Regions from separate parts of the Pseudoalteromonas sp. DY56-GL22 genome, predicted to be linked through region 2. Evidence: predicted binding sites of a transcription regulator. Region 2 holds the regulator's gene; each other region holds the start of a gene.
The links. Region 2 encodes sigma-54, which starts transcription at its own class of promoters, with help from an activator protein. Its sites were predicted from a motif close to GTTGGCACGNNNNTNGNNT; they were not measured.

Region 1 (8,206 bases), on a different contig from region 2:
GTTACGCCTGTTGTATTGCTTGACGTATTGGGAATTGGAAACTCAAGTTTGCCAGTTATTTCAGGTACATCAACAGAATCGCCGGGAACTCAAGTATCTGTCACGATTACAGACAGCAATAGTGATACCCAAACACTGACTGCGACAGTGTTGGGAGATGGAACATGGCAAGTTACACCAGCCGCGTTACCTGATGGAAACTATACTGTAACAGCGTCAATAACGGATGTTGCGGGTAATATTGGCAGTGATACTGAATCTGGTTCTATAGATACACTTGCTCCTTCGCTCACTATTAATAGCTTAGGAACGACAAATGATTCTACACCTACAATTAGCGGTACAAGTAATGAACCTGCAGGTAGCATAGTCTCTTTGAGTGTTTCTAACGGTGGGAATATTTATTCATTATCAGCTACAGTGCAAATTGATGGTACTTGGTCAGTTGATGTTGTTACACCACTTGACGATGGTTCAGTTACTATTACTGCAAGCATCACTGATGCTGCAAATAACACGACGACTGCCACAGACAATGCAACATTAGACACTAATGCACCAACAGTATCTATTGGCACGTTGGCAATTACAAATGATACAACCCCCATCATCTCAGGTACCAGTGATGCAGTAGACGGCACACAAGTTACAATAAATGTTGAAGATGCACTTGGAAATACACAAACAATAACTACAACGGTAACGGGTGGTATTTGGAGTGTTGAGCTTGCTACTGTACTCAGTGAAGGACAATACACGGTAGATGCAAGTGTAACTGAAAATGGTTTAACTGGAACAGCATCAAAGGTTGGTGAGATAGATCTCACGGCGCCATCAATCTTGGTTAATGCACCAGCAATTACAAATGATACTACACCGACAATTAGTGGTACCAGTGATGCACCTCAGGGCACCGTTGTCACGTTAGTTGTGTCTGATAGTTTAGGTAATGATGTTACTGCTTCTGCTATTGTTAATGCATCAGGTAATTGGTCTGTGGCATTACCTTCCTCAATAGCTGAAGGAGCATACACGGTTGAAGCCAGTATCTCTGATGCTGCAGGTAATAGCGCAACCACTTCGGTGTCTGGCATTATAGATATCACTGCGCCTGATGTTGTTATAGACACGATTGCTGTTGCAACCGATTTAACACCGCTCGCTTCTGGCAGTGCAACAGGAGCAGTCGCTGGTAATCGAGTGGTTGTCACCTTCGTTGATGCAGCAGGTGTTAGTCATAGTGTTGAAACAACGCTTGATTCAAGCCTTAACTGGCAAGTTGAAGCAACCCAAGCGCTTGCCGAAGGACAGTATACGGTAACCGCTGTTGTGACTGATACTGCTGGGAATGATGGTTCAGTAAGTACAACGTCTGCGGTTGATACTACGGCACCGATTGTGAGCATTGATCAAAGCAGTTTAATACTCACAAACGACTCAACCCCTGTTATCAGCGGCACATCTGATGCTGCAAATAGTACAGTAGTAATTGTGTTCACTGCCGCAGGCGGTTTACAACATACAGTTACTACCACAACCGATGCGAGTGGCAATTGGCAAGTTGAAGCAGGTCAAGCGTTAGCTGATGGAGTGTACTCGGTCACTGCAAGCATCACAGATACCGCAGGTAATACAGGAACTGATAGTAAAACGGGCGGAGAAGTTGACACTGTAGCTCCAGAGTTATCAATCACGCCGTCATTCTTATTAGGTAACTTGGTATCGCTTTCTGGTACTTCAGATTTGCCTGAAGGAAGTGTTATTACCATTACAAACTACCTAATTGGAGGTGGCATAGGAGTTCCTTACACAGCCACCGTTGACGCTAATGGTGATTGGCAAGTGCTTAATTTGTCAGTCTCTTTATTAACTCTCGCATATGTTGAGGCCTCTGCGACAGATGCTGCAGGTAATACAACCACTATATCGAGTATTGATTATAGTAATGACCCTAGCTTAGATGCTTTTGATGTTACTAACTATAATCCAGGTATATTAGGTTTACTCTTACCTTTCGCCGAAGGCACTGCTGAGCCGGGAACTGAGGTTTATGCTATTGGCTCTAACTTAATCGGCCTTAATTTACTCAATATTATCGACGCTTCAGTTCTTAGTTCTTCGCCAAGCACCACAACTGATAGCGACGGTGACTGGAGCATAGGGCTTTCTTTTCTTGATTTAGGGAATGAATATTACTTTGCTATTGTTGATACTGAAACTGGTGAGTATATCGTCAAGAACACCTCTAACGATTTAGTCGGTACAGGTGTGATTGAATCAGAGCCTGATAGCGGCATCATATCTCTTGGGGCAGAACCTGTTTTAGCAGGCTTAGATAACTCTGAAGAGCCACCAGAAAATGAAAATTCAACTTCAGGCGCTGAGCAGCTCGGTGAAAGTATTGATTTAAGCGTGATATTAGCTAAAGCGGATACAGAACCGACATTGCACTCTAACTCTGCTCCGCTTGAAGTAACAATCGATGATGTTTTAAGTGACTCAGAACAAAGTGAGGTACTGGCATTGAATATCGATAGCGAACAGCAAAGTTTAGCTTTTGATCCTAATGACTCAATAAGTTCACAACCTGCAAGTGATATTCAGAGTGAATCAGAGGACATGATTAAGAAACTAATCGAAGATGGAAATAAATCTGTAGATATTTAATCAATAAAAGAAAAGCGCTGAAATGCGCTTTTCTTACAGTACCTTGCTTAATTGAGTGATATTGCGTATTACTTTTAGCTCATTTAACTCTGCAAACATTAAAAAACGCGATAACTAACTTAGTTATCGCGTTTTTTTAAAAGAATAATATTGGGGTTTAGGCTTTCAAGTTGTGGACGATTTTTTTATCGCCTTGAATTACGCTGCCGCCTTGGTCGTAGGTCATCGATGAAGGCGCACCGATTAGAATATCTTTAAGTTGTTTAACACTTAACTGTGCTTGGTGAGCCGCATGGGCGTTTACATCGTTTTTCTTTTTGCAGTTTGCTAGGAGAGTGTTAACTTGCTTAATAAGTGCACTCACGTCATCATCTTGCGATTCGTTGTGCGCGACAAGCTTTTGCACTTCTTTATCTATGGTTTGGATTTGTTGGAGCAAAGAAATTTTTTGTTGGGCAATACTCTTTAATCCTTCGCCACGTTTTGCAGCAATGGCTGTCAATTCATCATCTAAAAGTGCAGCAATAGACTCCAAGCACGAAACTTGCTGTGTTAGTTTGCTGGCTATTAAATGATTATGATCAGCCATAGACATCAAACTCGAATGCAGCGATGTTCTTTGCTAGCTTTTCAGCATCAATTTGGTATTTACCTTCGCTGATCGCTTTTTTCAGCTCAGCCACTTTATTGCTATCAAAACCAGAAGACTGCTCTGCTTTTTCTTGCAGTGATTTAAGCTGCTTTGCCTGAGGTGTTAAACTGACAGAATCTGCACTTGCTTTAGGTGCGGCTGATTTAGCAGCAGCTGCATTAGCATTATCTTTTTGTAAATCAAGCTTTTTTTGCTTGGTATTTGTCAACACAGAAGGCTGTTGTTGACCATTATTGACATTGCTTACCATAATTTTTGACCTATACATTACCCAACTTATGCCTTTATATCGGCGGGCACAGCGGATACTTTAGCATAAATAGTTAAAATTAAATATTTACCTGTACAGACTCGACTCCATCCACACGCGCATTTAATACTTTACCTGATTTTTTATTTTTTACACGTACTAATTCGTCTAACGTGCCATCTTCTAGCGCAATTCCGGTGGTTTTGATCCTTAAGCCCCGTAACGAAGCATAGATAGTTACGTTATCGCCTTTGCAAACCATGCAAACTTGGCTCATAACAATAGGTGTACCACCGCGTAAATTTCGCTTACTGCGACTGCCAATAAGTATAGACTCATCTTGTACGTATTGCGTTCTAACAAATTGCTTAGGTTTCATTTCTAGGCGTAAATGTTCGGCACGAATAACTTCACCTCGAGTAAGACTCGTTGTAACAACAACGACTGGCTCAAGTTCTATAATTCTAACGTGAACGTATTGGGTCCAACTATTTATGTCTTGGCACTTAAGTTGTACCGTGACCTGCCGATTAAAAGGAGGCTCTGTTGGTAACTCTTTGTTTAATGGCGACTCACATAACCTATCAGGAATGCGACTATCCAGAGGCAAAGCGCTTATCTGTGGTGTTGTGTTCAAGTCAGGCATGTGTTCACTCACAAAATCAACAGCGATCTGTTGAAGTTGCTCGTTGTTATAGACTTCTGCTTGTAGTTGTGTTGCAAACAACAGGCTAGAAAGAAAATAAAAAACACTGTATCTTCGGCTTTTTTTTAACAAACTCATATTGTTTCGACTATGCTTATTGTTGAAAACAAGGTATAAATATTTTGCGTCAAAAAACAGACGCTTCGTAACCTTATGTAGCTTTAACACAAAGAAGGCAATTATTGTTCCAGCTCTGATTGTTTATCTTTAGGAGATTGAAATGGCAGGCATTTTAGACTCAGTTAACCAGCGAACTCAGTTGGTTGGGCAAAACCGCCTTGAATTACTATTATTCAAACTCAGAGGGCGTCAGCGCTTTGGTATTAACGTGTTTAAAGTAAGAGAGGTTTTGCAATGCCCGCCACTTACGAACATGCCAAAATCAAATGCCTATATTCGCGGTGTTGCGCATATTCGTGGACAAACTATTTCTGTTATTGACTTATCAATGGCTGTCGGTGGTCCTGCAATTGAAAACATAAAAGACAGCTTTATCATCATTGCCGAATACAACCGTTCAGTACAAGGGTTTTTGGTTGGTGGTGTAGAACGTATCGTAAATATGAACTGGGAAAAAATAATGCCACCACCTTCGGGAGCTGGACGTTATTCTTACCTAACAGCAGTCACAGAAATAGAAAACGAACTGGTTGAGATTTTGGATGTTGAAAAGATCCTAAATGAAATCTGCCCAGTGAACACTGAAGTTAGCGCAGATGTTGTTGGTGAAGGTGAGTTCCAGAAAGATTTAGGTGAAAGAATCGTCTTTATTGCTGATGACTCTGCTGTCGCGAGAAATCAAGTAAAACGAGCGCTTGAGCCACTTGGTGTACAAACTGAGCTTGCTAAAAATGGCAAAGAGGCCTTACTAAGACTAAGAGAAATAGCTCAACTTGATTGCCAGAACGATATTACTGAGCGAGTTGGCTTATTAATTTCAGATGTTGAAATGCCAGAAATGGATGGCTATACCTTAACCGCCGAGATAAAGGCCGATCCAAAATTATCACCTTTGCATGTGATCTTACATACTTCTTTAAGTGGTGTATTCAACCAAGCAATGATTGAGAAAGTGGGAGCTGACGATTTTATTGCTAAATTTAACCCAGATGAACTAGCGACTGCTGTAAAAAAATGGGTTCATTGTGATTAATAGTTTATAGGTGGTATTACTTTGGAAAATAAGCATTTACAACAAAGCGAATACGATCAATTTCGCTCTTTTTTAGAGCAACAATGCGGCATTGTGCTTGGCGATAATAAACTTTATTTAGTTAAAAGCCGTCTCGCTCCACTTATGGCGCGTTTTAATGTCGAGTCTTTATCGCAGTTGGTAAGTAAAACACTGAGTCCTCATGAGAGGCAGCTTCGTGCCGCTGTGGTTGATGCAATGACAACCAATGAAACGCTTTGGTTTCGTGACCAGTATCCGTTTGAGTTATTGAAAACGAAATTATTTCCTGAGCTTAAAGATGTGCGTAGACCATTAAAAATATGGTCAGCGGCAAGTTCATCAGGACAAGAGCCGTATTCAATTGCCATGTCGGTTGCCGAGTTTCAGTCAAAAAACCCAGGTGTATTAAAGATGGGGGCGCAAATAATCGGCACTGATATCTCTAATACCATGCTTGATATGTGCAAAAACGCTGAGTATGACTCGCTAGCGCTTGCGCGTGGTTTGTCGATGGAACGCCGTCAAAAGTTCTTTAAAGACAGCGGCAATGGAATGGCTCAAGTCATTGACCCTATACGTAAAATGGTCAGCTTTAGACACCTTAACTTACTGGATTCATACGCTTTAATGGGCAAGTTTGACATTATATTTTGCCGTAACGTGCTCATTTACTTCTCACCAGAGGTAAAAGCTAAAATTATCTCGCAATTTGCTCAAGCCCTAAACCCTAAAGGTTACCTCTTTTTAGGTGCGTCAGAATCAATGGCGGGCTTAAGTGATAGCTTTGAGATGGTTCGTTGTAATCCAGGCATCATCTACCAGAAAAAGTAAACCTTTCTTAGCAACCTAGCTCTTAGGTTGCTAAATTTATCTATTATTCAATATCTTACGAAAATAAAATGTCCCTTTCATTATTGGCCTAGCTTTTGCATTAATCACTCTGGAGTCAATTTTTTGGAGATGGTTATGGCTATCAGTTTTGATAAAGCATTTGGTGTTCACCCCCATGCAATGTTGATCCGTTCACAACGCGCTGAGTTATTAGCGACCAATATCGCTAATGCTGATACGCCGGGCTATAAAGCGAAAGACATTGATTTTGCCTCGGCATTAAAAGCGGCAAAAAGCAACCAACAAGGCGGCAATAGCATGGTAAGAACCGATGCTAAACATATTGCCGGAGGCAGTCGTTTTGTTGGCGGTGCAGAAATGTTTCGTACGCCAAATCAATCAGATACAGGCGATGGTAACTCTGTAGATATACAAGTGGAACGAAACTTGTATGTACAGAACTCATTAGAGTATCAGGCAAGCCTGCAATTTATGAGTAGTAAAATTAAAGGCCTTAAAAAAGCCCTCGGTAGTCAAGGAGCTTAATCATGAGTTTATATAATGTTTTTGATATTTCAGGCACGGGTATGAGTGCACAAAATGTGCGCTTAAATACCACAGCGAGTAATATTTCGAATGCAAACACGATTAGCTCTAGCCAAGACCAGACATACCGAGCGCGCCATCCTGTTTTTGCTGCAGAGTTGACCAAAGCGTCAGCATCGCAAAGCAATCCTCAGGGCTCTTCTGTAGGCGTTAAAGTTTTAGGTATTGTAGAGAGCGATAAGCCGCTACAAATTGAATATAACCCGAATCACCCAAGTGCGGATGAAAATGGTTATATCTACAAACCTAACGTTAATGTTGTAGAAGAAATGGCAAATATGATTTCTGCCTCTCGCTCTTACCAAACAAATGTGCAAGTTGCTGATGCAGCTAAGCAAATGTTAAGTAAAACACTGTTGTTAGGACAACGGTAATCGAGGATAAGTTATGAGTAACGACATCAGCTCTGCATCATCATCCTATATGGATAGCTTGCGTTGGAATCAAAGCAATACGCAAACAACTGAGGAAGACAACAACACACTTTCTCAGGAAGATTTCTTTTCGTTGTTAACACAGCAGTTGTCGTTCCAGGATCCGAGTAACCCTGCTGATAACGATCAAATGATCGCGCAGATGACGAACTTTACTATGGCTGAAGGTATTTCAAACTTAAACGAGAAGTTTGACTCACTGACTGCATCAATGACATCAAATTCTGCGTTACAGGCTTCCACTTTGGTTGGTAAGCAAGCGTTATTAGAGTCTGACACCATTGACTTTGACGGTGAAAACCTTTCTAAAGGGTCGGTGGTTGCTGAGACAGCCGTTGAATCTTTAACGCTAAGAATAACAGATTCTTCAGGTCAGTTAGTACGAACCATTGAACTAGGTTCTCAGTCTGCGGGCGCACTGCGTTTTGAGTGGGATGGTAAAGATAACGATGGCAATGTGCTCCCTGAAGGCGAGTATGACATCAGTGCTGAAGGCTTTGTAAATGGAGACTACAGCAGTATGCCTATGGCGACCTTTAAGAATATTGAAAGTGTCAATATTAATGGCGCAAGCGGCATTATCGTAAATACAAAAGAGGGTGCGGTTAGGCTAACTGATATAGCTGAAATCGCATAAGTATAAAAGGTTTGGGTTAGCTTAGGCTAAGAGATAGGTTAGAGGTGAGTTATGAGCTTCAATATTGCATTAACAGGCTTAGCAGCCGCACAAAAAGATTTAGACGTAACAGCAAATAATATTGCTAACGTTAACACTACGGGCTTTAAAGAGTCTCGTGCAGAGTTCGCTGATGTATACGCATCATCAGTATTTAGTTCTGGTAAAACAAAAAATGGTGACGGTGTAAGGACAACAATGGTGGCACAA
Region 2 (8,206 bases):
CGTGACAGAGTACCGGGCTTCACTGGGGTTATTTCTGACTTAGGCGGACCGACCGCGAATATGTATAAGTTGCGCTGTAAGAGCAAAAAGGCAGAGAGCACGTGTCGTCGTTTATCATGTGTTTATCCTGATATCTGTAAGCACATGGACACGGATCACACCCCAACGATTGAGCTTTATAAAAAAGCTCGAGATGTAAAAGGTGTGAAGAAAATCTTGATCGCGTCTGGCGTACGTTATGACTTAGCCGTAGAAGACCCTCGCTACGTAAAAGAGTTGGTTACCCATCACGTAGGCGGGTACTTAAAAATTGCCCCTGAGCACACTGAAGATGGTCCATTATCTAAGATGATGAAGCCGGGCATGGGAGCTTACGATAAGTTTAAAGAGCTATTTGATAAATACTCAAAAGAAGCGGGTAAAAAGCAGTATTTGATCCCGTATTTTATTTCTGCTCACCCAGGAACGAAAGACGAAGACATGGTGAATATGGCGCTATGGTTAAAGGCTCATGACTTTAAGCTTGATCAAGTACAAAACTTTTATCCATCGCCGATGGCCAATGCAACCACAATTTATCACACTGAGATGAACTCGCTGCGCAATATTAAGAACAATACTGAGCAAGTGCCTGTTCCAAAAGGCGCACGCCAGCGTCGCTTACACAAAGCGATTTTACGATACCACGATCCTGCTGGTTGGCCGATGATCCGTGAAGCACTAAGAAAAATGGGCAAAGCAAATTTAATTGGTAAAGGGCCGAATTGTTTGGTTCCTGAAGAAGGTCGAAACGAGAAAACTGCTAAAGGTAAGGGCGGTAAAGGCCGTGCAGCACTGACTCGTCATACCGGTTTTAGCCAGTTTAAAAAGGCCAATACCAAACCTAGAGTAGGTAAAAATAAGCAGCGTGCAAAGTAAAAGATATAAATACGGCCCTTAAAGGGCCGTTTTTATTTATACCAATTCGCTTAATTAAGTATTATTGTGAATTGGTATCAGATCAATAGCCAGGTTGCGGTGCCTAAAAAGGCAAAGATACCGACAATATCCGTCACTGTTGTCAGTACCACACTGCCGGCGAGGGCAGGGTCAATTTTCATTTTCTTAAGAATTAATGGAATGCTTGCACCTGCAATACCAGCGGCAACAAGATTCATAAACATTGCAAAGGCCAGCACTGCGCCGAGTTTAAAGTCCCACTGCCATAGGGCAACCACACCAGCAATTAATATCGACCAAATAATGCCATTCAGTGCGCCAATTGCTAACTCCTTAAGTAATAAGAAGCGTTGGTTGGTTTGGTTGATATGACCAACCGCTATACCACGAATAACCAGAGTTAGGGTTTGGCTACCCGCAACACCCCCCATTGAAGGGACGATACCATTGAGTACCGCTAAAATAGGCAAGATTGCTAAGGTGTTTTCGAAAAAGCTTGCCACAATGGCTGCTAACAATGCGGTTAATAAGTTAACCCCAAGCCAAATAGAGCGACGCTGCGAACTTTTTAGCACTGGCGCAAAGGTATCTTCTTCGTCGTCAAGACCAGCGAGGCTTAGCATGCTGTGCTCTGCATCTTCACGGATTACGTCAACGATATCATCGATGGTAATACGACCAAGCAAGTGAGCGTTATCATCCACAACAGGGGCTGAAATCCAGTTGTGACGCTCGAACAGTTGCGCTACATCACTTTCATCCATAGAGATTAGGATTGACTCACAGTCTTCATCCATTAAATCACGAACAATTTTATCTGAAGGACTGGTCAGCAATGTAGTTAATGAAAGCGCGCCTAAAAAGCAGTTATGCTTATCAACTACATATAAGTCATCGGTACCCTCTGGTAGCTCACCTCGTAAGCGTAAATAGCGTAAAACTACATCTAGGGTAACATCTGGACGAATGGTTACCGTATCGCTGTTCATCAGGGCACCGGCTGAGCGCTCTTGATAAGAAAGCGCTTGAGTTGCCCTTTCTCTATCTTGCGAGTCCATTGCGCTAACAACGTCTTGATATACGGTATCAGGAAGACTACGTAAAACCTCACCTAAGTCATCGTCGTCCATATCTTCTGTAGCAGCAGCAATGTGCTCAGGCTCCATCTGGGCAATAATGCCAAGACGTACATCTTCAGAGAGTTCCTCTAGAACATCACCACGGACATCTGGGTCAACCAGCTGCCAAAGCATACGACGAATTTTATGGGGAGAAGACTCAAGTAAAAGGGCTGTATCACAAGGTGCCGTTTTGGCTAACATGCCGCGCACTTGAACAAATTGACCACTATTGAGTGACTTGGTCACTTGTTTGAGTTGTTGTAGTGGGTAATCTTGTTCAAAGGCTTCTGGCATTGGCGTCCTTACAACTGAAAAAAGTTTAAATAGGCTATGCAAATACAGCATAGTTGCTTTGTAGTGTATTTGCAGAGATATCGTCGCACTGCGATAAATTTATTAAGAGTTTTGTAATTTAGAAAAGCGAGCGATATAAAAGTAGGATATTTAAAGGGAATTTTAAATATCCGAAGTAAGTTTACCGTAAACCTTGAAGTCTTAGCAAATGCTATTCTTGCTCGTGAAAGCGTTGCGCAATTAATTCGCCGATTGCCGTTAATGCAGCGTCAGCGTCAGGACCTTCGCATACAACACGAACCTCTTTTCCTTGACTACTTTCAAGGAGCATTAACGCTAACACGCTGTCGCCTTCAGCTTCTTTCTCATCTTGAAAAAGTGTAATTTTGGCATCAAATTGCAGTGCTAGTTGCGCTAAAACAGTCGCAGCGCGAGCATGTAAGCCAAGTTTGTTTTGAATTAAAAAGGTATCTTCAGCGTGCATTGTTGGTGCCTAGTTAGATATCTTGTTCGCGGTGGCGAATTTTTACATTAGCATGAGTTTTAGAAAAGCTTTCACCAATTGTTTGCGCTAAGTAAACAGAACGGTGTTGGCCTCCTGTACAACCAATTGCAATGGTTAGGTAACTGCGGTTGTTGCGCTCTAGATGTGGCAACCAAGTCTGTACAAAGGTTTGAATCTGCCAAGTGAACTTTTGCACTATGCTGTGGCTAGCTAAATAATCCCTGACAGGCTGATCGAGGCCGGTTAGTGGCTTTAAATCAGGCTCCCAGTGTGGGTTCGGTAAAAAGCGTGCATCAAAAACGTAGTCAGCTTCTTTTGGAATGCCATGCTTAAAACCAAACGACATAAACGTAATAATCAGTTTTTTATCTTTCTTACCTAAAATCTTTTCACGAATTGATTCTGCTAACTGATGAACACTCAAATCAGTGGTATCAATCATAAAGTCAGCGCGGGTGATCAGCACATCAAGCAGGATTTTTTCTTGTTTAATGGCAAGATCAAGCGGTAAAGAATCAATCGATAATGGATGCAAACGGCGAGTTTCAGAAAAACGCTTGATTAGGGTTTGATCATCACTATCTAGGTAGAATAGTGTTGGGTTAGCAAAACCTGGCAGGTACTCAAGAATATCATTAAACTCTTGCTGCTCTTTCGGTAAGTTACGTACGTCGATACTGACGGCAATTTTGTCATAATTATCAGAAACACTTCGCACGAGCGAAGGCAGTAGGTTGACAGGAATATTATCAACACAGTAGTAGCCTAAGTCTTCAAGAACTCGTAAAGCGACCGATTTGCCCGAGCCTGAGCGACCGCTGATAATTATTAATTCCATTTATGCCTCTGATGCAATTACTTGAAATAGTTGCTGATCGCTTGTAGCACTTCGCAACTGTTTACAAAAATCTTTATCTTTAAGTCTATCAGCAATTGTTGACAAGGTCTTCAAGTGCAACTGGCAATCGCCATCTGGTACGATGAGTGCCACAAAAATATCAACGGGACGATTGTCTATCGCATCAAAATTGATGGGAGATTCACTGACAATAATAAATGCATGAGGTTCATCAGCACCACTCATTCGACCGTGGGGAATAGCTATTCCTCGGCCGATACCTGTACTACCTAACTTTTCCCTGTTCAGAAAAGCATCTAGGATATCTTGTTGAGATAAATGAGGAAACTGCTGGTGAGCTAACTCGCTAATATACTCAAGAATTCTTTTTTTGCTATTAAAAAGGACCGCAGCTTTGCTGCAGTCCTGATTAGTAAGTGAACTAAGTTTCATAATTTAATGTCGAGCTAATTTCTCTTTATGCTTAATGACTTGGCGATCAAGTTTATCGATCAATGAGTCAATTGCTGCGTACATATCTTGATGTTCTGTAGAAGCGAACAACTCGCCTCCGTTTACATGTAAAGTTGCTTCTGCTTTTTGGCTTAATTTTTCTACATCTAAAATGACATGAACATTATTAATATGATCAAAATGCCTTTCTAGTTTTGCGAACTTAGTGTTTACATAGTCTCTTAATGAATCAGTGACTTCTACGTGGCGACCAGTTAAATTTAGTTGCATAAGCATTTTCCTTCTATGTAAAACGTCTAAATCAGACTTTTACGCTGATTAGACGGAGGTATTGCTAGAGACTCACGATATTTTGCAATTGTACGTCTAGCTACTTTAATTCCTTGCTCAGCCAATATATCTGCAATTTTGCTATCACTCAATGGTTTAACCGAGTTTTCTGCAGCAACTAACTTCTTGATTAAAGCGCGAATTGCTGTAGAAGAGCACTCACCACCATTTTCGGTGCTGACATGGCTTGAGAAGAAATATTTCAACTCAAAAATTCCCCTTGGGGTATGCATATATTTTTGTGTTGTAACCCGAGAAATCGTCGATTCATGCATTTCGACCATTTCAGCGACATCGTTTAGCACCATTGGCTTCATTGCCTCTGGGCCATGTTCAAAGAAAGCTTGCTGTTGTTGCACGATACAGTTGGTCACTTTTAGTAAAGTATCGTTACGGCTTTCTAAGCTCTTAATAAACCACTTTGCTTCTTGTAAGTGAGAACGAATAAATTGGCTGTCGCTACTTGATTTAACAGAGCGAGACATCGCTGCATATTGGCTATTCACTCTAATTTTTGGCATACAATCTGGGTTTAACTCGACTACCCAGCGGCCTTTCACTTTTTTCACTGATACATCGGGTATGACGTACTCAGATTCTTCGCGTACTATGCTATCCGCAGGCTTAGGATTTAAGCTGTGAATGAGCGTCATCACTTCTTTAAGCTCGTTTTCTTTAAGCTTAGTCTTTTTCATTAAAGTGCGATAGTCGCGACTTGCTAATAATTCGATATGCTCAGATAAAACCATTTTAGTTTCAGCTAAATATGGCGTATTGGCATCGAATTGACGAAGTTGTATACACAGGCACTCTTGTAAACTTCGCGCGCCGATACCAACTGGATCGAATAACTGTATTCTTTTTAAGACAGCTTCAACTTCATCGAGTTCGATTTCTTCTTCATCATTATTTTGATTAAAGCTTTCGACAATATCTTCGCAGCTAACCGTTAAAATACCTGAGTCATCGATAGCTTCAACGATGGCAACGGCAATCGCTTCATCGGTAGGACTAAATGGTGTGAGCTGTAGTTGCCACATTAAATATTCTTGCAGTGTTTCTGTTGAAGCACCTTGGTAAATAGACTCGTCTTCAGGCATTGGCCCAGACGATGTTGATGGGGCGGCACTCATGTACTCATCCCACGTAACATCCATAGCTAAGTCATCGCTAACCGTATCCTTACTCAGAGCATCACTGCTTTCTTGCTCGAATTCGCTAGGTGCTTCGTCGGCAGACGCGCTGACTTGTACATCGTCAGACTCCGCTTTTTGCTCATTCTTACCGATGCTTTCTTCGTTGTAATCCGCTTCTTCCACTTCAAGCAGAGGATTACTATCAAGCGCTTCTTGAATTTCTTGCTGGAGATCCAATGTACTGAGCTGCAACAAGCGAATGGCTTGTTGCAGTTGTGGAGTCATTGTAAGTTGCTGGCCCATGCGCAGCTGTAATGATTGCCTCATGTATCCCTAACAATCCTTTTTAAGTTATCGGTAACGGTGAGGACACTGTTATCGATTTATTGTCATTGTATAAGTCTAGCAGATGCTCTAGTCGGTGGCGTAATGGTTACAGCCTGAATTGCTCGCCTAGATAAACATCACGTACAGTTTGGTCAGCTAATACGTGCTCAGGTGTGCCTGATGCAATTAGCTCCCCATGAGAAACAATGTAGGCTTTTTCACAAACATCAAGGGTTTCTCGAACATTATGGTCAGTAATAAGTACACCAATACCACGATTTTTTAGGTGCTCAATAATTTTCTTTATATCTAACACCGAAATAGGATCAACACCAGCAAAAGGCTCATCTAAAAGGATAAATTTAGGATTAGCGGCTAATGCACGTGCAATTTCAACGCGGCGTCGTTCACCACCTGACAGTGCCATACCTTGGCTATCGCGAATATGTTGAATGCTAAATTCATCTAATAAGTTGTTAAGCGTCTCTTCGCGCGTTGTTTTGTTAAGATCTTTGCGGGTCTCTAATATGGCCATCAAGTTTTGGTAAACTGTTAATTTTCGAAAAATAGACGACTCTTGTGGTAGATAACCAATACCTAAGCGCGCACGGCTGTGCATTGGCAAAAGCGTGATATCGTTATCATCGATGCTTATTTTTCCTTTGTCGCTTGGTACGAGGCCTACAATCATATAGAAGGTGGTGGTTTTACCTGCACCATTTGGCCCTAACAAGCCAACAATACTGCCCGCTTCAACTTCAAGACCGACATTTTTAACCACTTGGCGGCCTTTGTAGCTTTTAGCTAAAAGCTCTGCTTTTAATGTGCTCATGGTTGGCCTTTATCGTCTTTTTTATTTTCTACAGGCACTAAAATAGTGTGTACACGATCTGTTGAGTTTTCGTCTTTTTCTGCGCTGATCAGCTGTTGAGCCATATCATAGGTAATGCTTTTTGCCGTTACTTTTTGACCCGCTTGAGTGACTTCAGCTTCGCCATTGAGTGTTAAGAAGCGTTTCGCAACATCATAACGAACTTCTTCGGCGCTGGCGCTCATCACGGTACCATCAGCTTGCTTTTCTTCGAAGTAAGCTGGTTTGCCTGTAGCGATAATTAATTCGACTGTACCTTCGGTGTCACCGCCATGTGCCTCAAGTCGCTCTGCTGTAATGCGACGATCACCATGCACGATCTCTACGTTACCTTCGAATATGCCAACGCCATCTTTTAGTTTACCGACTTGGCGATCTGAGCTAATGCTAATTTGAGCGCCTGTTTGCTCGGCAGCTGCGCCCGAAAAGGCAATCAATAAGCTTGGGATCAGGAGTAATTTCTTCAGTTTATTGGTCATAGTATATGGTTCGTGTATGGTTAGTTAACTCAACAATTTCGGCTTTTAAATCGGCTTTTAAGCCTTTACCGGTAATTTTTAAATTCGGTCCTGTTAGTGTTACAGGTTGCTTTGAAAACATCGTCATTTTATCAATGTCGACATTAATATTTTCTGCTTTTATGTCTTCGATCATACCGTTATGGGTTAAGTTTTTAGCAACTACATCCCCTTCAAAAATCAGCTGATCATTTTCGTATAAAGTAGCTTCTTTGGCTCTTACTTGCCAAACTTGCTGATCGCTATAAATAGTAAAAATAGGTTGTTCAAAAAAGGTAAACCCTAATTGTTGATACAACTCCATTTTTGCAGCTGCCACTTTATGACTAATTTTACCTTGCTCGTCATAAGCTGTTTGCTTTAGAGCAACGGCAGTGTAATCAGGTGTTGCGATGATCTCGTCTTCACTAGTTATTGTATCAGTTGACTGGTTAAAGTACGGGTACCATAACCACACCATGCAACAGACAAAAACAATACTCAGTAAAATACGGGCTATATTCATGCGCTGGTTCCATCGCTAGTTAACGGCTTGCCGTTTTCTAACATCAGTAAATCAGTTAATTCACGCACGGCTCCAAAGCCACCCGGTAATAATGTGGTGTAATGAGCCAGCTTCTTGATAAGCGGGTGTGCATCGTTTACTGCGACAGCAAAGCCAACTTTTTCCATAACTGGTAAGTCTGGACCATCATCACCAATATAGGCAATCTGTTCATCTGTCAGCCCCAGTTTATCCTTTAACTCTTGATAAGCAATCAGCTTATCTTCTTGTCCCTGATAAATGTGCTGAACTGTTAGGCTAGTCATTCGCTGCTGAACTATTTGTGAATGGCGGCCAGTAATCACTGCC
Region 3 (8,206 bases), on a different contig from region 2:
AAGATTGCCGCCTTATCAACACCGTCTAATTTATCAACATCAAACGCCGGTGGTAATTGTTTTTGTTCTTGATCAGTCATCTTCTGTTAACCACGCTTTCACTACTTGAGAAGACAGTTCTGGTTCATTTGCAACCAATGCACGAACTGCTTTGAGTAAATCTTCATCGCCATGTAAGTCTGGCAGCTGTAGTGTACCATCACTTGAGAATCCTACAGCAGCAGAGTCAAAGTCTTTATTTAGCATATCTAGCGTGCTATCACCAATATCTACACCTGCACTTAATGCATCTTCATCATATTCTTCTAGTGTATCGTCTGGGTAAATTAGACGTTTCAGCATAGGTCTTACAACAAAGACAATAAGTACGATGATAACCAGTGCACCTAATGCTAAGCGTAGCATCTTCATGAACCAATCTTGCTCCCAAAGTGGAACTTCAATCGCTTCACCTGTATCTTGTCTTACAAATGGCACTGTAACGACTTCAAGTGCATCACCGCGTTGCATATCAAACCCAACACCACCTTGTAGTAAGCGACGAATATTTGACAATGCTTCGACAGAGCGAGGAACCATAGTTGTCTCACCGTTTTCACCTACTTGTGGTACATAATCAACGGCAACTGACACACTGATGCGGCGGATAACACCGGTTTGCTGGCGCTTATGCGAAATTGTGGTATCAAGTTCGTAGTTACGTGTTGCTTCTTTATGCGAACGACTTGGGTTCGTTGCTGAACCTGCACTACCTTGGCCAGCGACCTCAGGAATATTAGAGTTAACTGGCGGCTGATTCGTTAGCGCACCTGGAATGCCCACAGCAAGACCACCAATGTTGTTTTCTTCGAACGTGGTTTCACTGCGCACAGCGGGTAAGTCTGGGTTATAACGTTTTTGTGTTTCTTCGACTGCACTAAAATCCATATTTAAGTCGACTTGCGCTGTGTAGTTACCTAAACCTACAACTGGAATAAGGATGCTATCGATTTTATTTAAGTATTCTTCTTCACGCTTACGCTCAATTTCATACTCTTTACGAGAGCGAGCAGCAAGTGAGTTTTGTGAGCCTGAATTCAGTAAACGACCATTTTGATCGGTAACAGTAACACGCTCTGGCGATAAACCTTGGACTGCTGAGGCAACAATATCAACTACTGAGTCAACTTCTTCACCATCAAGCGTACGGCCGCGTTTTAAGGTTAGTACTACCGTTGCTGAAGGTTGTTTTTCACGACGAGCAAATACGTTTTCTTTTGGAATAGCTAAAAGTACTTTGGCGCGAGTAACATTTTTTAGCTCTTCGATGGTACGTGCAAGCTGTTGCTCACGACCATGTTTTAAACGTTCACGTTCAAGGCGTTGGCTTACACCAAACCCCATGTCTTGCATGATGATGTCAGTACCTGAGCTTGGCGCTTGCTCTAGGCCTTCACGAGCCATCAATAATTTGATGTTTTGGTATTCACCTTCTTCAACAGAGATGACGTTACCATCAAGTTCGTAATCAATCTTTTGAGCGTCTAAGAAGTCCAGCGTTTGAATAAGCTCTTCCGTTGGCATTTTGCCAAGCGGACGCATATCTGGCTGACGAGCCCAAATAATAATAAAAATTGCGATAGCCAAACAGATTGCTAAAGCAATCACTAAAGTAGCCTGGCGTAAAACGTCTACACCATTTAAGGCACTTAGGTAGCCTGACTTTTGCTCTTGTTGATCGTCAGTATCGGTTGCATCGATACCGCCGCCTGCTAAGGCTAGATCAGTTGATTGATTAGATTGCGCCACAATAATTCTCCACTACCTAGTTACACAGGCATGTTCATAATTTCTTTATAAGCTTCAACAAGTTTATTGCGAACCTGTACCGTCGCTTCAAAGGCAACTGATGACTTTTGCGAAGCAATCATTACGTCCGCAAGTGAAACACTGCGATCGCCCATTTCAAGCGCGGTTACTTTTTGTTTTGCTTCTTGTTGTAAGCCATTCACTGTATCAAGTGCATTGGTAAGTAAATCACCAAACTGTGCCGATGAAGTTGGCTGAGTTTGTGTTGGTAAATTATTAATTGAGTTACTACGACCAACTTCTGAAGCCATAGATTGCATTTCTTGAAATAATGCGCTGTTTTGAACTTTCATAATACTCTCTGACAATGCAGTTTACTTATGCACTGATAAAGCACAAACCGTGCCACAAAATAAAACCTGGATTTTCAATAGCTTAGCGCAGTTAATTTACTTGTCAGAGTTTTGACAGCAAACAAGCTCACAAAAATGCGAGCTTGTTTGACTAACTTTTTGGAAGGAGTTTATGCAGGTAAGGCGATACCCAAGTCTCGCATTTGCGCCAGTTTATAACGTAACGTGCGCGGACTGATACCTAAGGTTTCTGCAACCTCTTTACGCTTACCGTTACAACGCGCTAAGGTTTCTAAAATAATACGATGCTCTTTGTCTTTCAGCTCGTCTTTGTAATTACCTTGCTCACTCACTTGTGGCACGGTATCTAGATTAACTTCAACAGGCTGTTCTTGATATACCGGAGCGTTGTGTGGCGGCGTAGCGACTGGCTTGATATCCGCCGTAAGCAACTCTTCAATAAAGACATCATCTTGATGAATACTATTCCCATCGCATAATATCAACGCCCGTTGAATAACGTTATCGAGCTCTCGTACGTTACCTGGCCAAGCATGCGATAGCAGCTTTTGTTTCGCATCCTCACTTAGTTGAGCTATAGGCTCTTTACTTTTCAGGCAATGACGCTCTATTAAATGCTCTGCCAATACAACAATGTCACCAGGACGCTCGGCTAATGGTTTCCACATTAGCGGGAATACATTTAAGCGATAATATAAATCTTCCCTAAATAGATTTTCGCTCACCGCTTCTTTCAAATCTCGGTTACTTGTAGCAAGTACGCGAACATCAAGCTCTATGGTTTTACGACCGCCTAAGCGCTCTACTTCGCGCTCTTGAAGTACACGCAGTAATTTTGCTTGTAAGCCTAAATCCATCTCAGTTATTTCATCAAGTAAGATGGTGCCACCTTGAGCTTGTTCAAACTTACCCGGACATGCTTGAATAGCGCCGGTAAACGCCCCTTTTTCGTAACCGAATAAGGTTGCTTCAAGCATGTTTTCAGGAATAGCAGCGCAGTTAATAGCCACAAAGGGGGCATCGCTACGATTTGATTTATCGTGGATAAAACGAGCCAACACTTCTTTACCCGAGCCACTTGGGCCGAGTACCATGACACTGGCATCTGAGCGGGCAACTTTGCTCGCGAGCTCTAATAGCTTAATACTCGATGGATCGGCAACGATTGGGCCATCGGTTTCTTTTTCCTTTTCAGGTAGATAACGACTCACCATGTTAAGGAGCACTTCTGGAGCAAACGGTTTTGCCATGTAATCAATCGCACCTAAACGCATTGCTTCTACAGCATCATCAATGGTGGCATAGGCTGTCATCATTAATACCGGCAGCTCAGGATAATTAAGTTTAATGCTACGTAATAGGTCAAGGCCACTCATGGCGCCCATTTGCACATCACTAACAACCAATGAATAGCTATTTTGCTTAAGCAAGATCATCGCTTGTTCAGCGCTATCTGCAGCAACGCAATCAATACCCGACATCTCAAGGGTATCGATTAGCGCTTCTCGTAAACCTGCGTCGTCTTCAACGACTAAGATAGAGTTAGTATTCATTTTGCCTCCGCTGACATTGGTTCTGCACTAATTGGCAAGATCAAACTAAAACATGCTCCCCCATGAGCATTATTTGTCACTTCAACCCGTCCTTGGTGCGCATTGGCGACTGAACTTACAACTGCAAGTCCAAGCCCCGTGCCCTGGCTTTTGGTAGTGTAAAAAGGTTCGAATAATTTGTTGGCATGGCGTAAATCAACACCCGGGCCATTATCACTGACACTGATACGAACACAGTTTTCGCTAGTTTCGTCACGTTCGGCACTCAGGGTTACCACAGCCTCAGAGCCAATAATTTGAATACTATTGTGGATCAGGTTTTGAATAGCACTCGCCAGAGCAGTTTTATTACCCATAATTTCAATATCTGGCTCAGGCAAGTTCACGCTAAGTTCACTGTTATTTTGTGCAACCATAGCATCAGCACCGGCTTTTACTTCATTAAGTAACTGTTGCATTGAAACGCTTTCGACCACTTGTTGCTCACCACTTTTGGCAAATAACAGCATATCGTTCACTTGGGTTTCTAAATCTTTTAAACGCGACATTAGCTTCGTATGAAAGTTGCCACGCGAGCTTTCTGGCAATCGCTTTGAGCCTAAATTTGCGGCATACAGCATGGCCGCTGATAACGGTGTTCTGACTTGATGAGCAAGCGAAGCGACCATTTTGCCAAGCGCACTTAAGCGCTGCATATGTGCTACTCGCTTTTGTAAGCGCCTGGTTTCAGTTAAATCTGTCATTAAAATTAACTGCCCTGGCTCTGGAGCAAGCGCAGTAATATCAAGCTTTATTAAACGGCCATCCTTAAGTGATACTTCATGTCCATCGTCTTGCTGTGGTCGAAATGAGCGTTGAATTACGCTAAACCACTTTTCACCTTCAAGGGGTTCACCTAGCATATCAATGGCAATTTGATTGGCTTTTGCGATCATACCTCGGCCATCCAAAACCACCACACCTGCAGGCATGGTATCAACCAAATGACCTAACCAACTGGCTTGTTGGCGCAGCTCACTCAACTCACCCACATACTCTTCTTGTTGTAAGCATGGGTTATATTGTTTGGCTGTGATAAATTGTGGTTTTAGGACATTTGCTAAGGCCATAATCGATACTCAAAAAATCGTGTCTACCTAGTCAAATGCACAATCCGTACCAAATTTATTTTTGTTTTATTTCAATAAATTAAAGACAAAAACAACACTGACAAAAAAATGACAATCGCGAGGGAATAATGCAAAAAGAACACCATTGTCGTTGCCCATGGCTCGATACCAGCAAAGAAGATTATGTGGCCTATCATGACCAAGAATGGGGGGTGCCATTATATGATGATCACCGCTTATTTGAGTTTATAACCTTAGAGTCAGCACAAGCGGGACTGAGTTGGTATACCATACTTAAAAAACGTGATGGCTATCGCAGTGCCTTTAAAAACTTTGTTGTTGAAGATGTTGCCAGAATGACCGAAGACGACGTCGAAAGTTTAATGCAGTTTGAAGGTATTATTCGTAATCGCGCTAAAATCGCCGCCACTATCAATAACGCGCAACGTTTTATTGAGATTCAAAAAGAGTTTGGCAGTTTCTCAAATTACCAATGGCAGTTTGTTGGTGGCAAACCATTGGTAAACAATCTTGATAAATTAGAGGATTACCCGGCTATTACTGAAGCCTCTACAGCATTCGCCAAAGATTTAAAAAAGCGCGGCTTTAAGTTTTTAGGCCCGACGACGGTGTATGCCCACATGCAGGCCTGTGGCATGGTAAATGACCATAGCAATGATTGCTTTAGAAAAGCTGAGATAATTAGTGAATATTAAAGAGATAAAACCGAGGAAGAAACCTAACGCGGCTTAATCGCGCGTTAGGTTATATTTCTTCATTTTTTCGACCAGTGTGGTGCGGCGAACACCTAAAATTTCTGCTGCACGTGCAACAACATAATCGTAGCGCTCTAATGCTTGGCTGATTAAGCTGATTTCTAGCTCAGCTAGGTATTCTTTGAGCTCAATTCCTTCATCTGGTAATAAACCTGAGTCAGCCGTTGTTGCTGGGGTATCAAGCTCTTCCTCATCATAATCACTAAAGCCGGTACTGAAAATATCGTTGAAAGCATCTCGCTCCATCAACTCTTCAGGGTACTCAGGCTCATAAGCATCAACTTCAATATAACGATATTTAGCTGGTAGGTCTGGCACATCAACCACTTTATCAGGGAACATGATCACCATGCGCTCAACTAAGTTAGCAAGCTCACGAATATTCCCCGGCCACGCATGCTCTTTTAAGCTTTGAATCGCACGCTCAGTGAATTTGGCCGTTGTGCCACTTTGCTCGTTCACACGACGCATTAACTCTTTCAACAGCAAAGGAATGTCGTCAGCACGCTCACTTAGCGAAGGATTTTCAATTGGAAACACGTTTAAGCGATAAAAAAGGTCTTCACGGAAGTCGCCTTTTTCAATCATCTCTTCAAGGTTGCGGTGAGTTGCAGCAATAATGCGTACATCAGCTTGAATAGGCTTAGTACCCCCTACTCGCTCATAGCTACGCTCTTGCAACACACGTAGTAGTTTAACCTGCATTTGCAAAGGCATATCACCTATTTCATCTAGAAACAGCGTGCCGCCTTGCGCTAATTCAAAGCGCCCTTTGCGTGCAGAAATAGCGCCCGTAAAGGCGCCCTTTTCATGGCCAAATAGCTCACTTTCAAGTAGTTCACCAGGAATAGCACCACAGTTTACCGGCACAAATGGCCCGGTATTGCGTTTAGAGAGTAAATGAACGTTACGTGCAACAACTTCTTTACCTGTGCCTGACTCACCTAAGATCAGCACGTTGGCATCGGTTTTTGCTACTTGCTCAATTAAAAAGCGCACATCTTTTACAGCTTCGGTTTCACCGACTAAACCATCAAATGATTTGTTAGATTTAGCTTGTTTATGGTCACCTGGTAGCATGCGCTGATATTGCTGACAATCATGCAATAGCTGAGTAGTTACGTCATGGTTAAATGGTTCACAAATTAAACCAACTACATTAGCAATGCTTAGCAGCGGTTTGAGTGTTTCACCAATTAATAAAAACGGAATGGCAGGAAACTGTTTGATCACAGCCTCGTGATTTAGCTGCTGTAAAGCACCAAGAATGACCATGCATTCTTGCTGTTGATGTTTTTCACAAAAAGACTGTAATGAAGTCTCATCAACTAATTGTGCAGTTTCACCAATGAAGGTAAGTGCTGCATGTAAACCTATCGCACGATTATTATTATTGTCTAAAATTAAGATCATTATTGGCGAACCACAGTTACCACGAGGTTAGTTAATTTCTAAATTGTAAGCGAGTTTAGGAGGGATGCAAGCGCTAAGCGGCAATTTATTGACATCAACGCCAAAAAATAGTCACTTAGCACTAAAATTTAATACTAAAGAATTAAAGCAAGCCTAATATAGATTCGGCTGAACGATTTGCCTGACCACGTAGGGCAATCGATGCTTGCGATAAAATATCATTAGCTACTTGATCAGACACAGCTTTTGCATAGTCAGTATCTTCTATTCGGCTTTGGCTCGCAGCAATGCTCTCTCGCTGGTTACCTAAACCTTTTATCGTACTCGCCAAGGTGTTTTGAAAAGCGCCTAGCTCAGCTCTTTGCGTGTTAATTTCTTCAGCTGCTTGGTCGCTAATATCAATCGCAGCTTGAGCTCCTGCTTGGGTTGAAATATCGATTCCCGCAATAACTGAAGCAATACTACCATCAGATGGCGTCACTGATTGTGTGGTGTTAGCATCAGGACCCACTTGAAACGACACTTGCTCACCATCAAATAAAGGTTTACCACCGAATGTGGCATTTTCAAATGTTTCTGATATTTGCGTTTGTAATTGCGACACTTCTTCTTGGAGTGCAGCCCTATCACTATCTGTGAGCGCACCATTACCCGCTTGAATAGACAGCTCTCGAATGCGAGAAACGGCATCATTTACACCAGATAGATTTGACTCTGTTACTTGCGAGTAAGAAATACCATCGTACGCATTGTTAATTGCTTGACTGTAGCCATCTTGTTGCGATGTTAGTCTATCAATAATTTGCAATGCAGCGGCATCATCTGCCGCTGAATTTACTTTTTTACCTGATGCTAGTTGCTCAGCAAGCTTATTGCCCGTTTGCTGAGTTTGGTTTAAAAACCCGGTATTGGGTGATTGAATTTTCATGGCGGCCTCCGACAAACCGATTGCTTAAATTATAGCTTAATTTGCCAAATTTTGTACTTTGTACCATGGTTTAGATAAATTAACTTGGCATCTGACTTGCTAGTGTATTAGTTAATAGTTAAATTACTGAGAATTGTGTCAAAATTCTCACTTTGCGTATTTCACTTTTATAAATAACTACGCCAATGATAAATAACTTAGGTAACGCTATGTTCGACAATAAAACGATTTTAATTACCGGTGGTACTGGTTCATTCGGCAAAAA

Region 1: flgB (flagellar basal body rod protein FlgB) is a predicted target of sigma-54. The motif match lies at 6,363-6,381, and genes of this name have one in related genera.
Region 3: NO991_RS12315 (PAS domain-containing sensor histidine kinase) is a predicted target of sigma-54. The motif match lies at 4,860-4,878, and genes of this name have one in related genera.

The regions. Positions count from the first base shown of each region.
Region 1 is NZ_JANHZR010000005.1:895-9,100, forward strand. Features, by position in the region: partial or broken gene NO991_RS12100 (beta strand repeat-containing protein) at 1-2,667, shown strand, start outside; gene flgN (flagellar export chaperone FlgN) at 2,825-3,256, opposite strand; gene flgM (flagellar biosynthesis anti-sigma factor FlgM) at 3,249-3,569, opposite strand; gene flgA (flagellar basal body P-ring formation chaperone FlgA) at 3,649-4,353, opposite strand; gene NO991_RS12120 (chemotaxis protein) at 4,496-5,428, shown strand; gene NO991_RS12125 (protein-glutamate O-methyltransferase CheR) at 5,450-6,280, shown strand; gene flgB (flagellar basal body rod protein FlgB) at 6,416-6,826, shown strand; gene flgC (flagellar basal body rod protein FlgC) at 6,829-7,260, shown strand; gene NO991_RS12140 (flagellar hook assembly protein FlgD) at 7,274-7,957, shown strand; gene flgE (flagellar hook protein FlgE) at 8,009-8,206, shown strand, end outside.
Region 2 is NZ_JANHZR010000015.1:13,108-21,313, forward strand. Features, by position in the region: gene NO991_RS19835 (YgiQ family radical SAM protein) at 1-918, shown strand, start outside; gene mgtE (magnesium transporter) at 996-2,354, opposite strand; gene NO991_RS19845 (HPr family phosphocarrier protein) at 2,566-2,838, opposite strand; gene rapZ (RNase adapter RapZ) at 2,852-3,697, opposite strand; gene ptsN (PTS IIA-like nitrogen regulatory protein PtsN) at 3,698-4,150, opposite strand; gene hpf (ribosome hibernation promoting factor) at 4,154-4,441, opposite strand; gene NO991_RS19865 (RNA polymerase factor sigma-54) at 4,468-5,964, opposite strand; gene lptB (LPS export ABC transporter ATP-binding protein) at 6,071-6,796, opposite strand; gene lptA (lipopolysaccharide transport periplasmic protein LptA) at 6,793-7,314, opposite strand; gene lptC (LPS export ABC transporter periplasmic protein LptC) at 7,304-7,858, opposite strand; gene kdsC (3-deoxy-manno-octulosonate-8-phosphatase KdsC) at 7,855-8,206, opposite strand, start outside.
Region 3 is NZ_JANHZR010000005.1:41,455-49,660, reverse strand. Features, by position in the region: gene fliG (flagellar motor switch protein FliG) at 1-80, opposite strand, end outside; gene fliF (flagellar basal-body MS-ring/collar protein FliF) at 73-1,788, opposite strand; gene fliE (flagellar hook-basal body complex protein FliE) at 1,809-2,141, opposite strand; gene NO991_RS12320 (sigma-54-dependent transcriptional regulator) at 2,312-3,715, opposite strand; gene NO991_RS12315 (PAS domain-containing sensor histidine kinase) at 3,712-4,824, opposite strand; gene NO991_RS12310 (DNA-3-methyladenine glycosylase I) at 4,953-5,540, shown strand; gene NO991_RS12305 (sigma-54 dependent transcriptional regulator) at 5,574-7,013, opposite strand; gene NO991_RS12300 (flagellin) at 7,156-7,941, opposite strand; gene pseB (UDP-N-acetylglucosamine 4,6-dehydratase (inverting)) at 8,151-8,206, shown strand, end outside.